DNA from 3 places in the Thermosipho africanus Ob7 genome. Region 1 is predicted to be linked to each of the others. Evidence: predicted binding sites of a transcription regulator. Region 1 holds the regulator's gene; each other region holds the start of a gene.

Region 1 (5,055 bases):
AAATTTGTCTAATTTTAATTTGTTAACATAAAAGTTACAAATATAAAAACAGGAAACTAGTAAAAAAGAGTTTTTTTCAAAATTGGTTACAAAAGTGTTAACATGACGTTTTATCTTAAAATATTTTTGTGATTTTTAATTGTTAATAATAAATTGTTATTTTATTAATATAATTTTTCTAATGTTATTTAGTAGTCCAGCCAAGATAGTTTGAAATTGGGTAAAAAATTGCTTTTATGATCAAGAATTGGCAGCGGATAAAAAATAAAATATAGTTTATGAAAGTCAAAAGAAAATAAAGGGAAAACATTATAAAAGCAAGATTTATATATTATTTTTGGCGTATCGGTTAAAAAAATGGAAGTAGATGCACTCTTGACATGTAAAAAAATAATTAGTTGTTTTTTAAAAGTTTTGATATTTATGTATGCTTTATACAAATCAATTGACATCTGCTGTAAATTTGTGTAAACTTGTATTGAGGTGATAATATGAAAGAAAGATTAAAAAAAATATTAAGTATTTTAGAAAATTCAAATAAGCCAGTTAAAGGAAGAGATTTGGCAGAAGTTTTAAAAGTAAGTAGACAAGTTATCGTTCAAGATATATCTGTGTTAAAGACAAAAGGATATAAGATTTATTCAACCAGAGAAGGATACATTTTAGAAAAAAAGAGAGATGTTGTAAGAAAGATGATTGCCGTAAAACATAGTGAAGATGAAATATATGATGAGCTGTTAAAAATTGTTAAAGCTGGTGGGAAGGTAATAGATGTTATTGTCGAGCATCCTCTATATGGTGAAATAAAAGGAAGGCTTGATATAGAAACTATGGATGATATTTCAAAATTTATGGCACTGATGGAGAGTTCTAATGCAACTCCTCTATTAAAATTGTCTGGAGGAGTTCATATACATACTATTGAAGCACCCAACAAAAAAATAATGAATGATGTTTTGGATGCAATAAGTAAATATTTATTGGGGGTGGAAAAATGAAGATAGATCAAGTGGTTGATTTAATTGTCTCAAAGAAAGAACAAAAAAATTTGTTGATTTTAACTTCGATTCTTTGGATAATCGGATCAGCAGGTGTAATGGTAATGCCATTTGTTGTTCCTGACCTTGTTTCTGAGTGGAATTTAACAACAGTACAAGCAAGTAGTTTAATTAGCTCAGTTTTTATTGGTATGCTATTAGGTGCATTATTTTCTGGAATTATACTAGACTATTTTGGAAGAAAGATTGGTGTAATATTTTATTTGCTTGTTACTGTTATATTTACTGTTTTATTTGGTTTTTCAAAATCTTTTGGTAGTGCATATGTATTTAGACTTCTTTCTGGTTTTGGATATGGAGGTTTGCTGCCTTCAGTTAATACTTATTTATCAGAGTATACCTCTATCAGGCTTAGGGGAAGATATTTAGTGATATTAGAGGCAAGTTGGGCTGTTGGTAGTATTTTAATAGCTCTTTTTGCTGTCACTTTGGGCGAAAAATTAGGCTGGAGATGGGATTTTTATATTTTTTCAATTGGAATTATTTCTTTAATTCCGTTTTTTAGAAAAAAAGATACTCCAAAATATATATTTGAAAAAAGAGGGGTTGAAGGTTTAAAAAAGATTTTTAACAAAGTACCTGAAAATATTGAAGAGATAGAAAAAGTAAAGGTAACTTTCAGTGGACTTTTTAGAAAAGAACATATAAAACAAACTATTTTAGTTATTGTATCTTGGTTTGTGGTTAGTTTTGTATATTATGCATTATTTTCATGGGCACCAAAGATATTTATTGCAAGTTTAGGGATAACTATTACAAAGGCAAAATGGTATACATTCTTTGTATATCTCGCACAGCTTCCGGGTTATCTTTCAGTTGCTTATTTGATTGAAAAGTGGGGACGTAAAAAAACTCTTGCAACATATTTCATAGGTATGGGTTTATCTTCTTTCCTATTGCTGCTTGCAACTGGCAATTTGAGCTTTCTGTTTATAGTATTGATCCTTTCATTTTTCACTTTGGGAGTTTGGGGACTTGTGTACGCATATACTCCTGAGCTATTTCCAACTTCATTTAGGGGAACTGCAAATGGTGTTGCAGGTGCAACTGCAAGAATAGCAGGAATTATTGCCCCGTACTTTACTGGTTATTTCGTTGACAAATCTATAGTAGCAGCTCTTTCATTTGTGTCTTTGTTTGCTATATTTGCAGCGGTTATGACTCTTGTATTGGGAGTAGAGACAAAAGATAAAGCGGTAAATTAAATAAAAGTAATATTTTTTAAAATAAAGGCTCCATATTGGAGCCTTTATTTATTTGACTGTAAAATCGTTTTATGATATACTATTATCAGACAAAGATAAAGAGTGATAAGATGGCTGATAAATGGGGTGAGAAAATGAAAGAATTGTCTACAAGACAAGAGCAGATATTATATTGTCTTGTAAGAGAATATGTGAAATCTGGGACCCCAGTAAGTTCTCAAAAGATTTTAGAATCTACAAATCTTGAGTGGAGTGGTGCAACTGTAAGAAATGATATGAGAAAGTTAGATTATCTTGGATACGTATTTCAGCCACATACTTCTGCGGGAAGAGTCCCGACAGATAAAGGTTTAAGATTTTACGTAAATGAAATATTAAAACTTAGAAAAGAAACAAAGAAATCAGGAAGTTCTATAGACGTTAGTATAGATTTTCCAATAGGTGACTTGGATAAGATTATTCAAGGTGCTGCAAAGCTACTTGCAACCACAGTTAAAGCTTTTGTTATAATTGAAAAACCTAATCCTATGTATTTAAGAATTAGAAGAGTTGTTTTAACACCAGTTACTAAAAACTTTTCCATTGTTAATATAATTACCGAACTTGGACTTACATCAGTTCTTCCAATTCAGCATTCAGAAATTTACAATATTCAAGAAATAGAAGAATTTTTAAACAAAAGTCTTGATGGAATTTTGCTTAGTGAATTTAGGGCTAAACTGAGAGAAGTTGTTGAAAGATTTTCATGGGTTGGAGGAAGGCTGAAAGAATTTATTGAACTTTCAGAAAAGATAGCTTCTGAAAAGTATGAAGAATATATTACAGAAGGTGTTTTTAATCTTGTTAATGCAAAAAGATTCGATGAAGAAAAGTTAAAAGAGATTGTTAGATTTTCAACAAATGAAGAATATTATTCTAAGATTTTTGAACTTGGAGAAGGCATATTCATTGGAAAAGAGCATAATATTAAAAACTTTGAGCAGTATTCAATTTTGATAATGCCGTACTTTGTTTTCAACAGAGAAGTCGGGAAAATAGCTGTTATTTTTGATAAATTTAGTGATTACAACAGAGTATTCGATAGTGTGGAATATGTAGTGAATAGATTAACTGAATACTTTACTGTTGTTGCAAGAAATGTTGAATAATGGAGGTGGAAGATATGGAAAAAAAGGAAATGAAAAAAGAAAAAATGATTGAAAATGAAAAAGTTGAAAATGTTAAAGAGGATGCTAATAAAGAAAAGAAAGAAAAAGGAAAGGAAAAAGATTTAGAAAAAATAATTGATGAACAATCAAAAAAGATTGAGGAACTTGAAAATCAGTTAAAAGAATTTGAAAATTACGCTAGAATTTTAAAATCTCAATTTGAGAATTATAAAAAAGATGTTGCAAGGGAAAAGGAACAAATTTCTATTTCAACAATTGGTAGAATTGTAGAAAAATTAGTTCCTATAATTGATGATTTTAAAAGAGCATTTAAAAATGTTGATGATGAGACTAAAAAAACACAATTTTTCAAGGGAATGGAAATTATATACAAAAACTTATTTAAAATACTAGAAGGACTTGGTTTGCAGGAAATTAAAGTTGGAGATAAATTCGACCCGTTTGAGCATGAGGCTGTAGAAAGAGTTGAGGATGAAGAAAAAGAAGAATATTCAATTGTTGAAATTGTGGAAGATGGTTACAAATTTAATGGACGAGTTCTAAAACCTGTGAAGGTAAAGGTCTCGATTAAGCCTAGGAGGTGAAATATATGGCCAAAAAAGACTATTATGAGATTCTTGGTGTTTCAAGAAATGCGTCTCAAGAAGAAATAAGGCAGGCATATAAACAATTAATAAAAAAATGGCATCCGGATAGAAATCATCAAAATAGAAAAGAAGCGGAAGAAAAATTTAAAGAAATACAAGAAGCATACGAAGTTCTTTCTGATCCTGAAAAAAGAGCAATGTACGATAGGTTCGGATATGTAGGTGATGTCCCACCAAACGCTGGTAGTGGAGGCGGTTTTGGTGGCTTTGGTGGTTTTGGTGGTTTTGAAGATATATTCAAAGACTTTGGTGATTTTATTAATAACGATATATTTAACATATTCTTTGGTGATCAAAGAACATCTTCAAGACAAAAACAAAGAAGAGCAAAACGCGGAGAAGACATAAATATAACTGTTGATGTGCCTTTTGAGCAGGTATTTACAGGAACAACTATCCCAATTGAATACGATAGGTATGAGGTATGTAGTCATTGTAATGGTGAAGGGGTAGAGCCAGGAAGTGGATGGGTAAGCTGTCCGAAATGTCATGGAACAGGGGTAGTTAGAGAAGAAAGAAGAACGTTTCTTGGAGTTATTGTAAATCAATACACATGTAATCAATGTGGTGGCACAGGAAAGATACCTGGAGAGACATGTCATGTATGTGGTGGCAGTGGAAGAATAAGAAAAAGACATAGAGTGGAAGTAAAAATTCCAGCTGGAGTTGACAACGGAACCGTTATTAGAGTTCAAGGTAAAGGTAATGCAGGGTATAACGGTGGTGGATATGGCGATTTATATGTAAATGTAAGAATTACAGGACATATTGATTTTGAAAGACGTGGAAATGATTTAATAAAGGAGATAAAAATAGATTATGTTGAAGCAATACTTGGAACCAAAGTAAAAATTAAGATGCCTGACGGTAGAGTTAAAGAAGTTAAGATACCATCAGGTGTTCAAGATGGAGAAAACATTTATGTATACGGAGAAGGCGTACCAGATATGAGAACGGGAAGAAGGGGAGATTTAAT
Region 2 (5,055 bases), on a different contig from region 1:
TGGCTCATATGTCTTTGCTATTATACCTGGAATATCAATTGGAAGTGATTCCCATTCTTTTATCCAGGTAATTGACAATAGAGGTTATTCAAAATATTTCAGATTTGAATTTAGTGATTTTAAATTTTCGAATAAACCGTTTTGGGTTAAGATAAAGGACAATTATTTTTCACTTGAGAAAATAAAGATCAATCTTGAAAACTTTGAAGGGCAATTAATATTTAAAGGTTTAAAACCATGGCCTGTAAGTATATTTAGCCCAGGAGTGATGGGGCCTTTTGGATTTTTAAATTTTCTTGAGTGCTATCACGGAATTCTTAGTTTTAATCATAAGGTGAGAGGGTATTTAAAAGTAAATGGAAAAGAGATAGATTTTAATAATGGAAAAGGTTATATTGAAAAAGATTGGGGAATTTCTTTTCCAAAATCATGGATTTGGAGTGCATCAAATGATTTTGAGAAAGATGAATCAATAAGTATATCAATAGCAACCGTACCTTTTTTTAGAAATTATTTTGTGGGATTTATTATTGGATTGTATGTTAGAGGTAAATTGTATAAGTTTACTACTTACAATGGTTCAAAAATTAAAAATTTAGAAATATTTGAAGATAGAATTTTCTTAACTGTACAAAAGAGAAAATATAAGATGAATGTTGAAATTATTAAATCAGAAGGAAATATTTTAATAGCTCCAAGACAAGGAGAAATGGTTGAAAGAATAAGTGAAAGTTTGAACGCAAAAGTTAAAGTAAAACTTTACAAAGGCAATGAGCTTTTATTTGCCGGAATTGGAAAAAACGCAGGTTTGGAGGTAGTTGGGAATATAATTGATGATATGAAAATTAGGTTATAAGGTTATAAAAAATTTCCAAGATGTTTTTTTATATTTAAATTAAACTTGATAGCATATACAATTGGTAAAGTTGTTTTTATTTGTAAACTTTATATCCTAGAGATTTAGTTTTTTCTTCTTAGATTTCATTTCATACATTTTTTTATCAACAATTTTAATATTTTCTTCTAAACTTTTTTCATGATCAAAATACATTAGGCCGTAAGAAAAATCAACTTTAAACTCAGAATTTAAAATCATTTTTCTTATTCTTTGAATTACACTTTCAGCGTTTTCAATATTTAAATCATATAGTAATATTAAAAATTCATCTCCGCCGTATCTTATTATAATGTCATCCTTTCTTAAAACCATTTTTGCAGTTTTTACAAAGTTTTTGAGTACTTTGTCTCCGTATACGTATCCATATTTATCGTTTAAGTATTTAAAATTATCTAAATCAAGAAAAATTACAATTTTATATTTTGACTTTTCTTTAGAAAATTTAATGTTTTTATTAAGAGCATCAAATAAATAATTTCTATTATATGCTTTTGTTAGTGGATCAATTATTGCTTTTTTGAATTTTTCTTTGCTTGATTTATAGAGGATTTGATATTCATTTTTGAGTTTAATACTAATTGAAATTAAGAATGCAAGTATTTCAAATAGATGAAAGTCTTTTAAGCAGAACTTATTATTCCCTTCCTTTTCAAATAAGACAGCCCCAAAGACATTTTCTCCTATCCTTAAAGGTATCCCATATATTGAGTAAGGTTTGTTAATCACTTTCATTAATTTATATTCTTCGGGTAATTTTAATTCCTCTGAGTTATTTACGTACAACTTTTCTCCAGTATCTGATATGTATGAAATTAATGTTTTATCCTTAATTGTGAAGTTTTTAAATTTTTTATCTCCTATTTTTCCATAAATTATATTAATTGAGCCATCAATCTTTCTAATTCCAACGACTAATGAGTCAATTATATTTTGACTGGAAAGAAAATTAAAGAAATAATCTACAAGTTCATATGTTGAAGTATCCGAGGTTGTTAAATTAAAAAATTCTTCAGGAATTTTATAAATAGAACTTATTAATTCATCTGTATATTCCTTAATATTTAATATTACGTTTGTTATCAATAACACAGAATAAACAGTTGTCTTATTCTTTTCTCTTCTAAATTTGATTTTATAAAATTCATTTGAAAGGAAAATGGTAGTTTCATATTCAAAGAGTTTTTCTTCAAAGTTTACTCTAAACTTTTCAAAAAATTCTTTTAAAAAAGGATATTTATTAATGTAGAAATTTATCTTTTCAAAAGAAAAATTTCTAAAATCATTTACATCTATTCCATGCTTTTTTAATAGTTCCATTAATGGCTTGTCACAGTATAAAATTCTGGAATTTTTCCAGATTATAACGTTAGAATCTTTCCTTGCAGTATTATAAATAAGTTTTGTTAATTTTATAATTCTAACAATATAAAATAGTAATGAAATTAAAACGAAGGTTAAAATAAACAAAAAGATCAACATTATTCTTTCCCCTTTTAATATATAATATTGATCCTTCCCAATAATTTTTATTTACCTTTTAAGTTATAGTTATTTACTCAATTAATATTATATCACAAAAACCATATTTTTCTTGTTGTTACTTTTGTTAACAAAAAATTTACATTAAAATTTTGAACTCCTCCATATGTTATCAGTCTAAATATATGACTGATAAAAGAAAAATTTTTCGGAGGTGAGATATATGAGATATTTAGATGAAAGGATGCAAGAATTAGTCCAGCAAGCAGCAGAACGCTTATCTCAAAGAAGGCAGAACCTGTTAAAACCCGAGCATGTACTATATGAAATTCTTCAAGATGAAAACATTCAAAAAATATTTGAAGCTTTAAATGTACCTACTGAAGAAATCGAAGATAGGTTAGAAGAATTAATTGAAAGCCAATATGGGGTTTACTACGGTTCATCTTCTGGTGTTTATATGTCAAATGAGCTATCTAGGATTTTTGAACTTTCAAGAAAAGAAGGTAAGTTATTAGGTTCAAGCAAAGTATCACCAGTTCACTTTTTGTTAGCTGTTCTTAAGGATGCTTCAACTCAATGTGCAGCTATATTATCAAAGTACAATGTAACTTATGATTCGGTTTTAAAAGCGGTTAAAGAGCTAGCAGACTCTGGAGAAATTGATGGTGAAGGAAATGTATTAGCAAAGTATACCACTGATTTAACAAAGCTTGCAAAAGAAGGTAAACTTTCACCAGTTATTGGAAGGGAAAAAGAAATTGAAAGGGTAATTGAAATTCTTTCAAGAAAAACAAAGAACAACCCAGTCCTTATTGGAGATCCAGGTGTTGGAAAAACTGCAATTGTTGAAGGCCTTGCTCAAAGAATTGTTGAAGGTAAAGTTCCTGAGAAGCTGAAGAATAAAAAAATATTAATGCTTGATTTAGGGAAAATGCTTGCAGGAAGCAAGTACAGAGGAGAATTTGAAGAGCGTTTAAAGAAAGTAATGGAAGAGATTAAGAAAATGAAAGATAATGTTATTCTTTTCATTGATGAGTTACATACCATTGTTGGAGCAGGTGCAGCAGAAGGTGCAATGGATGCATCAAATATGCTTAAACCAGCACTTGCAAGAGGAGAACTTCATGCCATAGGTGCAACTACACTTGAAGAATATAGAAAACACATTGAAAAAGACAAGGCTCTTGCAAGAAGGTTCCAACCAGTACTTGTTGAAGAACCAAGTGTAGAGGAAACTATAGAGATATTAAAAGGATTGCGCGAAACATATGAAAAACATCATGATATTAAGATAACAGACGATGCTATTGAAGCTGCTGCAAAGCTTTCAGCAAAGTATATCCAGGACAGATTTATGCCAGACAAGGCAATAGATTTAATAGATGAGGCAGCTGCAAAAGTAAGTTTGAAAAATAGTGATCCAAAATTGACTGAGTTGAAAGAAAAAATAAAATCTTTGAGTGAAAAAATAGATGAACTTACGATTAATTCACAGTATAAAGAAGCTGCAGAGATGAAGCAGCAAATGTACAAAATGCAGCAGCAATACGAAGAACTCGAGAAAAAGTATGGTTCAAGAGAAGTAACACCTGAAACTGTCGCAAAGGTTGTAGAATCTTGGACTGGAATTCCAGCTACAAAGATGATGGAGTCTGAAAAAGAAAAATTATTAAAATTTGAAGAACTAGTCCATCAGAGAATGGTAGACCAAGAAGAGGCTGTAAAAGTAGTTGCTGATGCAATAAGAAAAGCAAGAGCTGGTATAAAAGATCCAAATAGACCAATAGGAACATTCTTATTCCTAGGACCAAGTGGTGTTGGCAAAACTGAACTTGCAAAAACAATTGCTGAATTACTCTTTGGCTCTGAAAACGCACTCATAAGGATTGATATGAGTGAATACATGGAGAAACACTCAGTTGCAAGACTTATAGGTGCACCTCCAGGATATGTTGGTTATGATCAAGGTGGTCAATTAACCGAAGCTGTTAGAAGAAAACCATATAGTGTGATACTCCTTGATGAAGTAGAAAAGGCACATCCTGAGGTATTCAATGTACTCTTACAAGTCTTTGATGATGGTAGACTTACTGATGGTAAAGGTAACACAGTTGATTTTAGAAATACAATAATAATCATGACAAGTAACCTTGCAAGTGATAAGATATTGAGAAAAGTAGAAGCTGGAGTTGATTTTGAAAAGATAGAAGAATCTGTACGTGAAGATTTAAAACACTACTTTAGACCAGAGTTCATAAATAGAATAGACCATGTAGTGATATTCAAGCCATTGACAAAAGAGCATATGAAAGAAATTGTAGAAAAATTAGTTGCAAGGCTTGAAAATAGATTAAAAGAAAAGAATTTAAAGATAAAACTTACAGAGAAAGCAAAAGAATATCTAGCAGAAAAAGGTTACGATCCAGCATTTGGTGCAAGACCACTTAGAAGGTTAATAGAGAGAGAAATTGAAACACCACTTTCGGTAAAAATAATTGCTGGAGAAATTGCAGAAGGAGATATTGTTCTAGTTGATGAAGAAAATGGAAAATTGATTGTAGAAAAAGAAAAAGAATTGACAAAATAGAATGTGGCTCCAAGTAGGAGCCACTTTTTTTTATTTTAAAATTGAAAGTGGTATAATAATTTCAGGAGGCGAAAGTATGGAAAAAGCA
Region 3 (5,055 bases), on a different contig from region 1:
GAAGGATACATAGTAAAAAAAGACATATTAGATAATTTTAATGAAGAACTTATCAATGAATTAACAATCATAGTAAAAAAGTGTATTAATGCAGGGATGAAAGTTGATGATATTTGTAACATAATAAAATCAGCGGGAGGGATAACAAATGCTACTAAAAGTAGAAAATCTTAAAAAGTATTATAAATCAAAAAAAGCAGTAGATGGAATTTCTTTCAAAGTGGACAAGGGAGAAATTTTTGCACTTCTTGGCCCCAATGGTGCAGGAAAAACTACAACTCTAAAATGCATAATCGGTTTAAGAAAAAAAGACGATGGCAAAGTAGAACTAAACGGAAGTTATACATATCTTCCTGAAAAAAAAGAATTGTATAAATCTTTAACAATAAAAAAGATGTTTGAAGTAACTCAAGAATTGTCAAAACATTTTAACATTGAAAAGGCATTTAATTATTTAAAAGAATTCAATATTGAAAAAGATGAAAAAATAGCAAATCTTTCACATGGAATGACAACACTGGTATATCTTTCAATAATTCTTTCTGAAGACGTTGATATATACTTTTTAGATGAGCCAACATGGGGCCTTGATCCTTTAATGCAAAAAAAGGTAATTGAATCCATAAGAAGATTAGCTTTTGATGGAAAAACAGTATTTTACACAAGTCATATACTTTCTGAAGTAGAAAAAATTGCCGATAAAGTTGCAATCATGAGCAAAGGACATATAGTAGAAATGGGATATTTGGATGAAATAAAAGAAAAATACGTTCTCTGTTCAACAAAAGAACACATCCAAGGATATTTGTACAAAAAAACAAACGATGAAAATATTTATCTATGTAAAAAAGAAGAAGCAAAGGGCGATATTCAACCTGCAAATTTTGAAACTATCTTTGAAGCTCTTGTCAAAGGAGGAGATAAAATATGAAAAGAGAATGGCTACAAATGAAAGTTAGAGTTATTAGCCTTTTTATTTTATTCACAATTCTTTTCTTTTCACTTGCACCATTTCAAAACTTTACAATAAACATATTAAATGAAAACTCAGAAGCTATTAAAAAATTCGTTGGAGAAAATTTTGTTGAAAAATTAAAAAACTGGGATTACTATATACTCTCTCAATGGTTTGGAAAAAACTTCGGCCAATTTATTCCAATACTAGCTATAATAATTGCGTTTCCACTTTTTTCAAGAGAATATGAAAATGAAACAATAACATTTTTATTATCAAGGCAAAATAGAAAAACTATCTTTCTTCAAAAAACTTTATTAAGTATTTTTGTACTCCTTATTTTAATTACCTACTTTTCTTACCTACCATCGATATATTCGTTGATAACCTCAAAAGAGTTATCAATTCTTACTGTTTCAAAATTTTATATCCACTCTCTCATTGGTTCATTCTTTTGGTTTTCAATAGCATTAGTATTCACAACATACTTTACCGACCAAGTAAAACCTATTCTTTCTTCTGCAGTAGTTTTAGGTTTAACAACCACACTAGGACTACTAAAACCACTTAAATTTTTTAATACATATAAATATATCCTCGGGTATTCAATCTTTGAAAAAGGAAAAGTTGATATTTCATATACAATTGCACTTACTATACTAAGTTTTATCTGTATCTACTTTTCATATCTAATCTTTAAAGAAAAGGAGGTTTAAATATGAAAAAAGTTATTTTTGCATTACTTGTTGTTTCAATAACTATTTTTCCTATAGAATACCAATTAGTAGCCCAATCATATTTTGAAGGTTTAATTTCCAAAAATTTTGAAAAGTGCTATGAGCTTTCTTCAGATATCTTGAAAAAACATCTTCCAATTGGCAAATTAAAAGAAATATGGGAAGGTATTGAACAAACCTATGGTCCATTTTCAAATATTATTAAAATCACTCCTATTGAAAAAAGTCCATATATGATTTACATATACACAGCAAAATTTCAAAAAGGAGCACTAAATATCTCAATAACTGTAAATAACCAAGGTAAAATAGATGGCTTATTTTTTAACATTGCTCAAAACCTTGAGTACAAAGCACCAAACTATGTAAAAAATGATAACTTTACTGAAAAAGATATTAAAGTAGGAGATTTACCCGGGAAACTAACGATCCCAAAAAATCCAACTGATGTTGCAGTAATTCTAATACATGGATCAGGACCAAATGATATGGATGAAACAATTGGCCCAAATAAAATTTTTAAAGATATTGCATATGGACTTTCAAGCAATAATATAGCTGTATTAAGATACGATAAAAGAACTTTGCATCCTGAGCTTCTAAAAGATCCAGAGAATATAACTGTAAAAGAGGAAGTAATAGATGATGTAGAGCGTGCTGTTAAACTTTTAAAAAAAGAAGGATATAAAAAAATATATCTGTTAGGTCACAGCCTTGGAGCATATCTTGCTCCATACATAGCCTATAAAAATCAAGATATATATGGATTAATTCTTCTTGCACCTCCTGCAAGAAATATAGAAGAAATAACACTAGATCAATTAGAATTTCTTGAAAAACTTTACTCTGGAAAAAATAAAGAAGAAATTAAAAAAGCAAAAGAAGAGGTAATAAAACTAACAAATAACAAAGCAAGCAAAAATGAAATAATTCTTGGAGCACCAGCAAGTTATTGGTACGATCTTAGAAATTACAATCCTTTAAAATATATAAAACAATTAAAAATTCCAGTACTAATGCTTTTTGGAGAAAATGATTATCAAGTTACTACAAAAGAATTTGAAATTTTCAAAAAAGAACTTTCAGAAAAGAAAAATATTAAAATTAAGATGTATTCTAATCTGACACATATTTTTACTCCAGGTGAAAAATCTCCATATTCATATTATATTGAAAACCAAGTTAGTAGAAAGGTAATCGAGGATATCGTATCATTTATAGAAGGGAGGAATTAAAATGATAATAACTACAACAGAGAATATTCATGGTTATGAAATTGTTGAAATATTAGGAATTGTAATGGGAAATATAGTTCAATCAAAACACTTAGGAAAAGATATCGCTGCCGCATTTAAAACCCTCGCCGGTGGAGAAATTAAAGCATATACAGAAATGATGACAGAAGCTAGAAACAAAGCAATAGAAAGAATGATAGACGAAGCAGAAAAAATAGGAGCAGATGCAGTGGTAAATGTAAGATTTTCAAGTTCTTCAGTAATGAGTGGTGCCGCAGAAATGCTTGCTTACGGAACAGCTGTAAAGATTAAAAAGTCAAATGAATAACAAACTTATGTAACAATTGCTATAATTTTTAGTAAATTTTCAATTACAATCAAGAATGCCTCTATTTATAGGCATTCTTGATTTTTATTATCTATATTATCACTCTTGACAAAAGACTGCTAATGTCATATAATATGTATCGGGAGGTGAAAGATATGGCAAATAAAAAAGAATATGTCGTAGGTATAGACCTGGGTACAACAAATAGTGTTATTGCATGGATGAAACCAGATTCTTCAGTTGAAGTTATACCAAATGCTGAAGGTGCAAGAACAACTCCATCAATAGTTGCATTCAGTAAAACTGGTGAAATTCTTGTAGGTGAACCTGCAAAAAGGCAGCTCATATTAAATTCTGAAAGAACTATTAAATCAATAAAAAGAAAAATGGGAACCGATTATAAAGTAAAAATCGATGACAAAGACTATACCCCACAAGAAATTAGTGCATTTATACTAAAGAAGCTAAAAAGAGACGCAGAAGAATACTTGGGCGGAGAAGTTAAAAAAGCTGTCATTACCTGTCCTGCATACTTCAATGATGCTCAAAGACAGGCAACAAAAGAAGCTGGTATAATTGCAGGTTTTGAAGTCTTAAGAATTATAAACGAACCAACTGCAGCAGCTCTTGCATATGGCCTTGATAAAAAAGGAAAAGAAGAAAAAGTTCTTGTATACGACTTGGGTGGAGGTACATTTGACGTTTCAATACTTGAAATTGGTGATGGAGTCATTCAAGTAGTTGCAACTTCCGGTAATAACCATCTTGGTGGTGACGATTTTGACCAAAGAATAATCGATTGGTTAGCAGAAGAATTTAAAAAACAACACGGTGTCGATTTAAGAGAGGACAAGCAAGCTCTTCAAAGATTGAGAGATGCTGCTGAAAAAGCTAAAATTGAGCTTTCAAGCAAACTTGAAACTGATATAAGCTTGCCATACATTACAGCTACAGCAGAAGGTCCATTACATCTTGAAATGAGACTAACACGTTCAATGTTTGAATCCTTAACAAGGGATCTTGTTGAAATGACAAGAAAACCAGTTGAACAAGCTCTTTCAGATGCTAAATTAAAACCAGAAGATATCGATGAAATAATCCTAGTAGGTGGTATGACAAGAGTTCCAATGGTTCAAAAATTCATCAAAGAAATATTTGGTAAAGATCCTAACAGAGGAGTCAATCCAGACGAAGCAGTAGCAGTTGGTGCAGCAATTCAAGCAGCAATTCTTGCAGGAGAAGAAGGAGCACAAGGAAAAGATATCGTATTAGTTGATGTTACACCATTAACACTTGGCATAGAAGTAAAAGGTGGTTTGTTTGAACCAATTATCCCAAGAAATTCAACTATACCAATTAAAAAGAGTAAAGTCTTTACAACTGCAGAAGACGGTCAAACAGAAGTAGAAGTAAGAGTATACCAAGGCGAAAGACCAATTGCAGCAGATAACATTTTACTTGGAAGCTTTAGACTTGTAGGAATTCCACCTGCACCAAGGGGCGTTCCACAAATCGAAGTAACATTCGATATTGACAGCGATGGTATTGTTCACGTTTCTGCAAAAGACCTTGGTACTGGAAAAGAACAATCAATGGTTGTATCCGGTAGACATCAATTAAGCGAAGATGATATCAACAAGATCATTGAAGATGCTAAGAAATTTGAAGAACAAGACAAGAGAAGAAAAGAAGAAGTAGAGCTTAAGAACAAAGCAGATGACCTTGCATACTACATAGAAAAATCACTAAAAGAATATGGTGACAAAATACCAGCAGATGAAAAAGACAAACTCGAAAACC

Evidence for each region. Region 1 encodes HrcA, which represses chaperone genes, less so after heat shock. Its sites were predicted from a motif close to ATTAGCACTCNNANNNTNNGAGTGCTAAT; they were not measured.
Region 2: OB7_RS08765 (ATP-dependent Clp protease ATP-binding subunit) is a predicted target of HrcA. The motif match lies at 2,546-2,574, and genes of this name have one in related genera.
Region 3: dnaK (molecular chaperone DnaK) is a predicted target of HrcA. The motif match lies at 3,351-3,379, and genes of this name have one in related genera.

Annotation. Positions count from the first base shown of each region.
Region 1 covers NZ_NKRG01000001.1:257,118-262,172, forward strand. The annotation lists gene OB7_RS01340 (transcription repressor NadR) at 492-998, shown strand; gene OB7_RS01345 (MFS transporter) at 995-2,263, shown strand; gene hrcA (heat-inducible transcriptional repressor HrcA) at 2,398-3,411, shown strand; gene OB7_RS01355 (nucleotide exchange factor GrpE) at 3,426-4,016, shown strand; gene dnaJ (molecular chaperone DnaJ) at 4,022-5,055, shown strand, end outside.
Region 2 covers NZ_NKRG01000009.1:29,670-34,724, forward strand. The annotation lists gene OB7_RS08755 (tocopherol cyclase family protein) at 1-856, shown strand, start outside; gene OB7_RS08760 (sensor domain-containing diguanylate cyclase) at 953-2,377, opposite strand; gene OB7_RS08765 (ATP-dependent Clp protease ATP-binding subunit) at 2,601-4,967, shown strand; gene bcp (thioredoxin-dependent thiol peroxidase) at 5,044-5,055, shown strand, end outside.
Region 3 covers NZ_NKRG01000003.1:146,212-151,266, forward strand. The annotation lists gene OB7_RS04435 (GntR family transcriptional regulator) at 1-174, shown strand, start outside; gene OB7_RS04440 (ABC transporter ATP-binding protein) at 149-931, shown strand; gene OB7_RS04445 (ABC transporter permease subunit) at 928-1,671, shown strand; gene estD (esterase EstD) at 1,674-2,927, shown strand; gene OB7_RS04455 (YbjQ family protein) at 2,929-3,255, shown strand; gene dnaK (molecular chaperone DnaK) at 3,411-5,055, shown strand, end outside.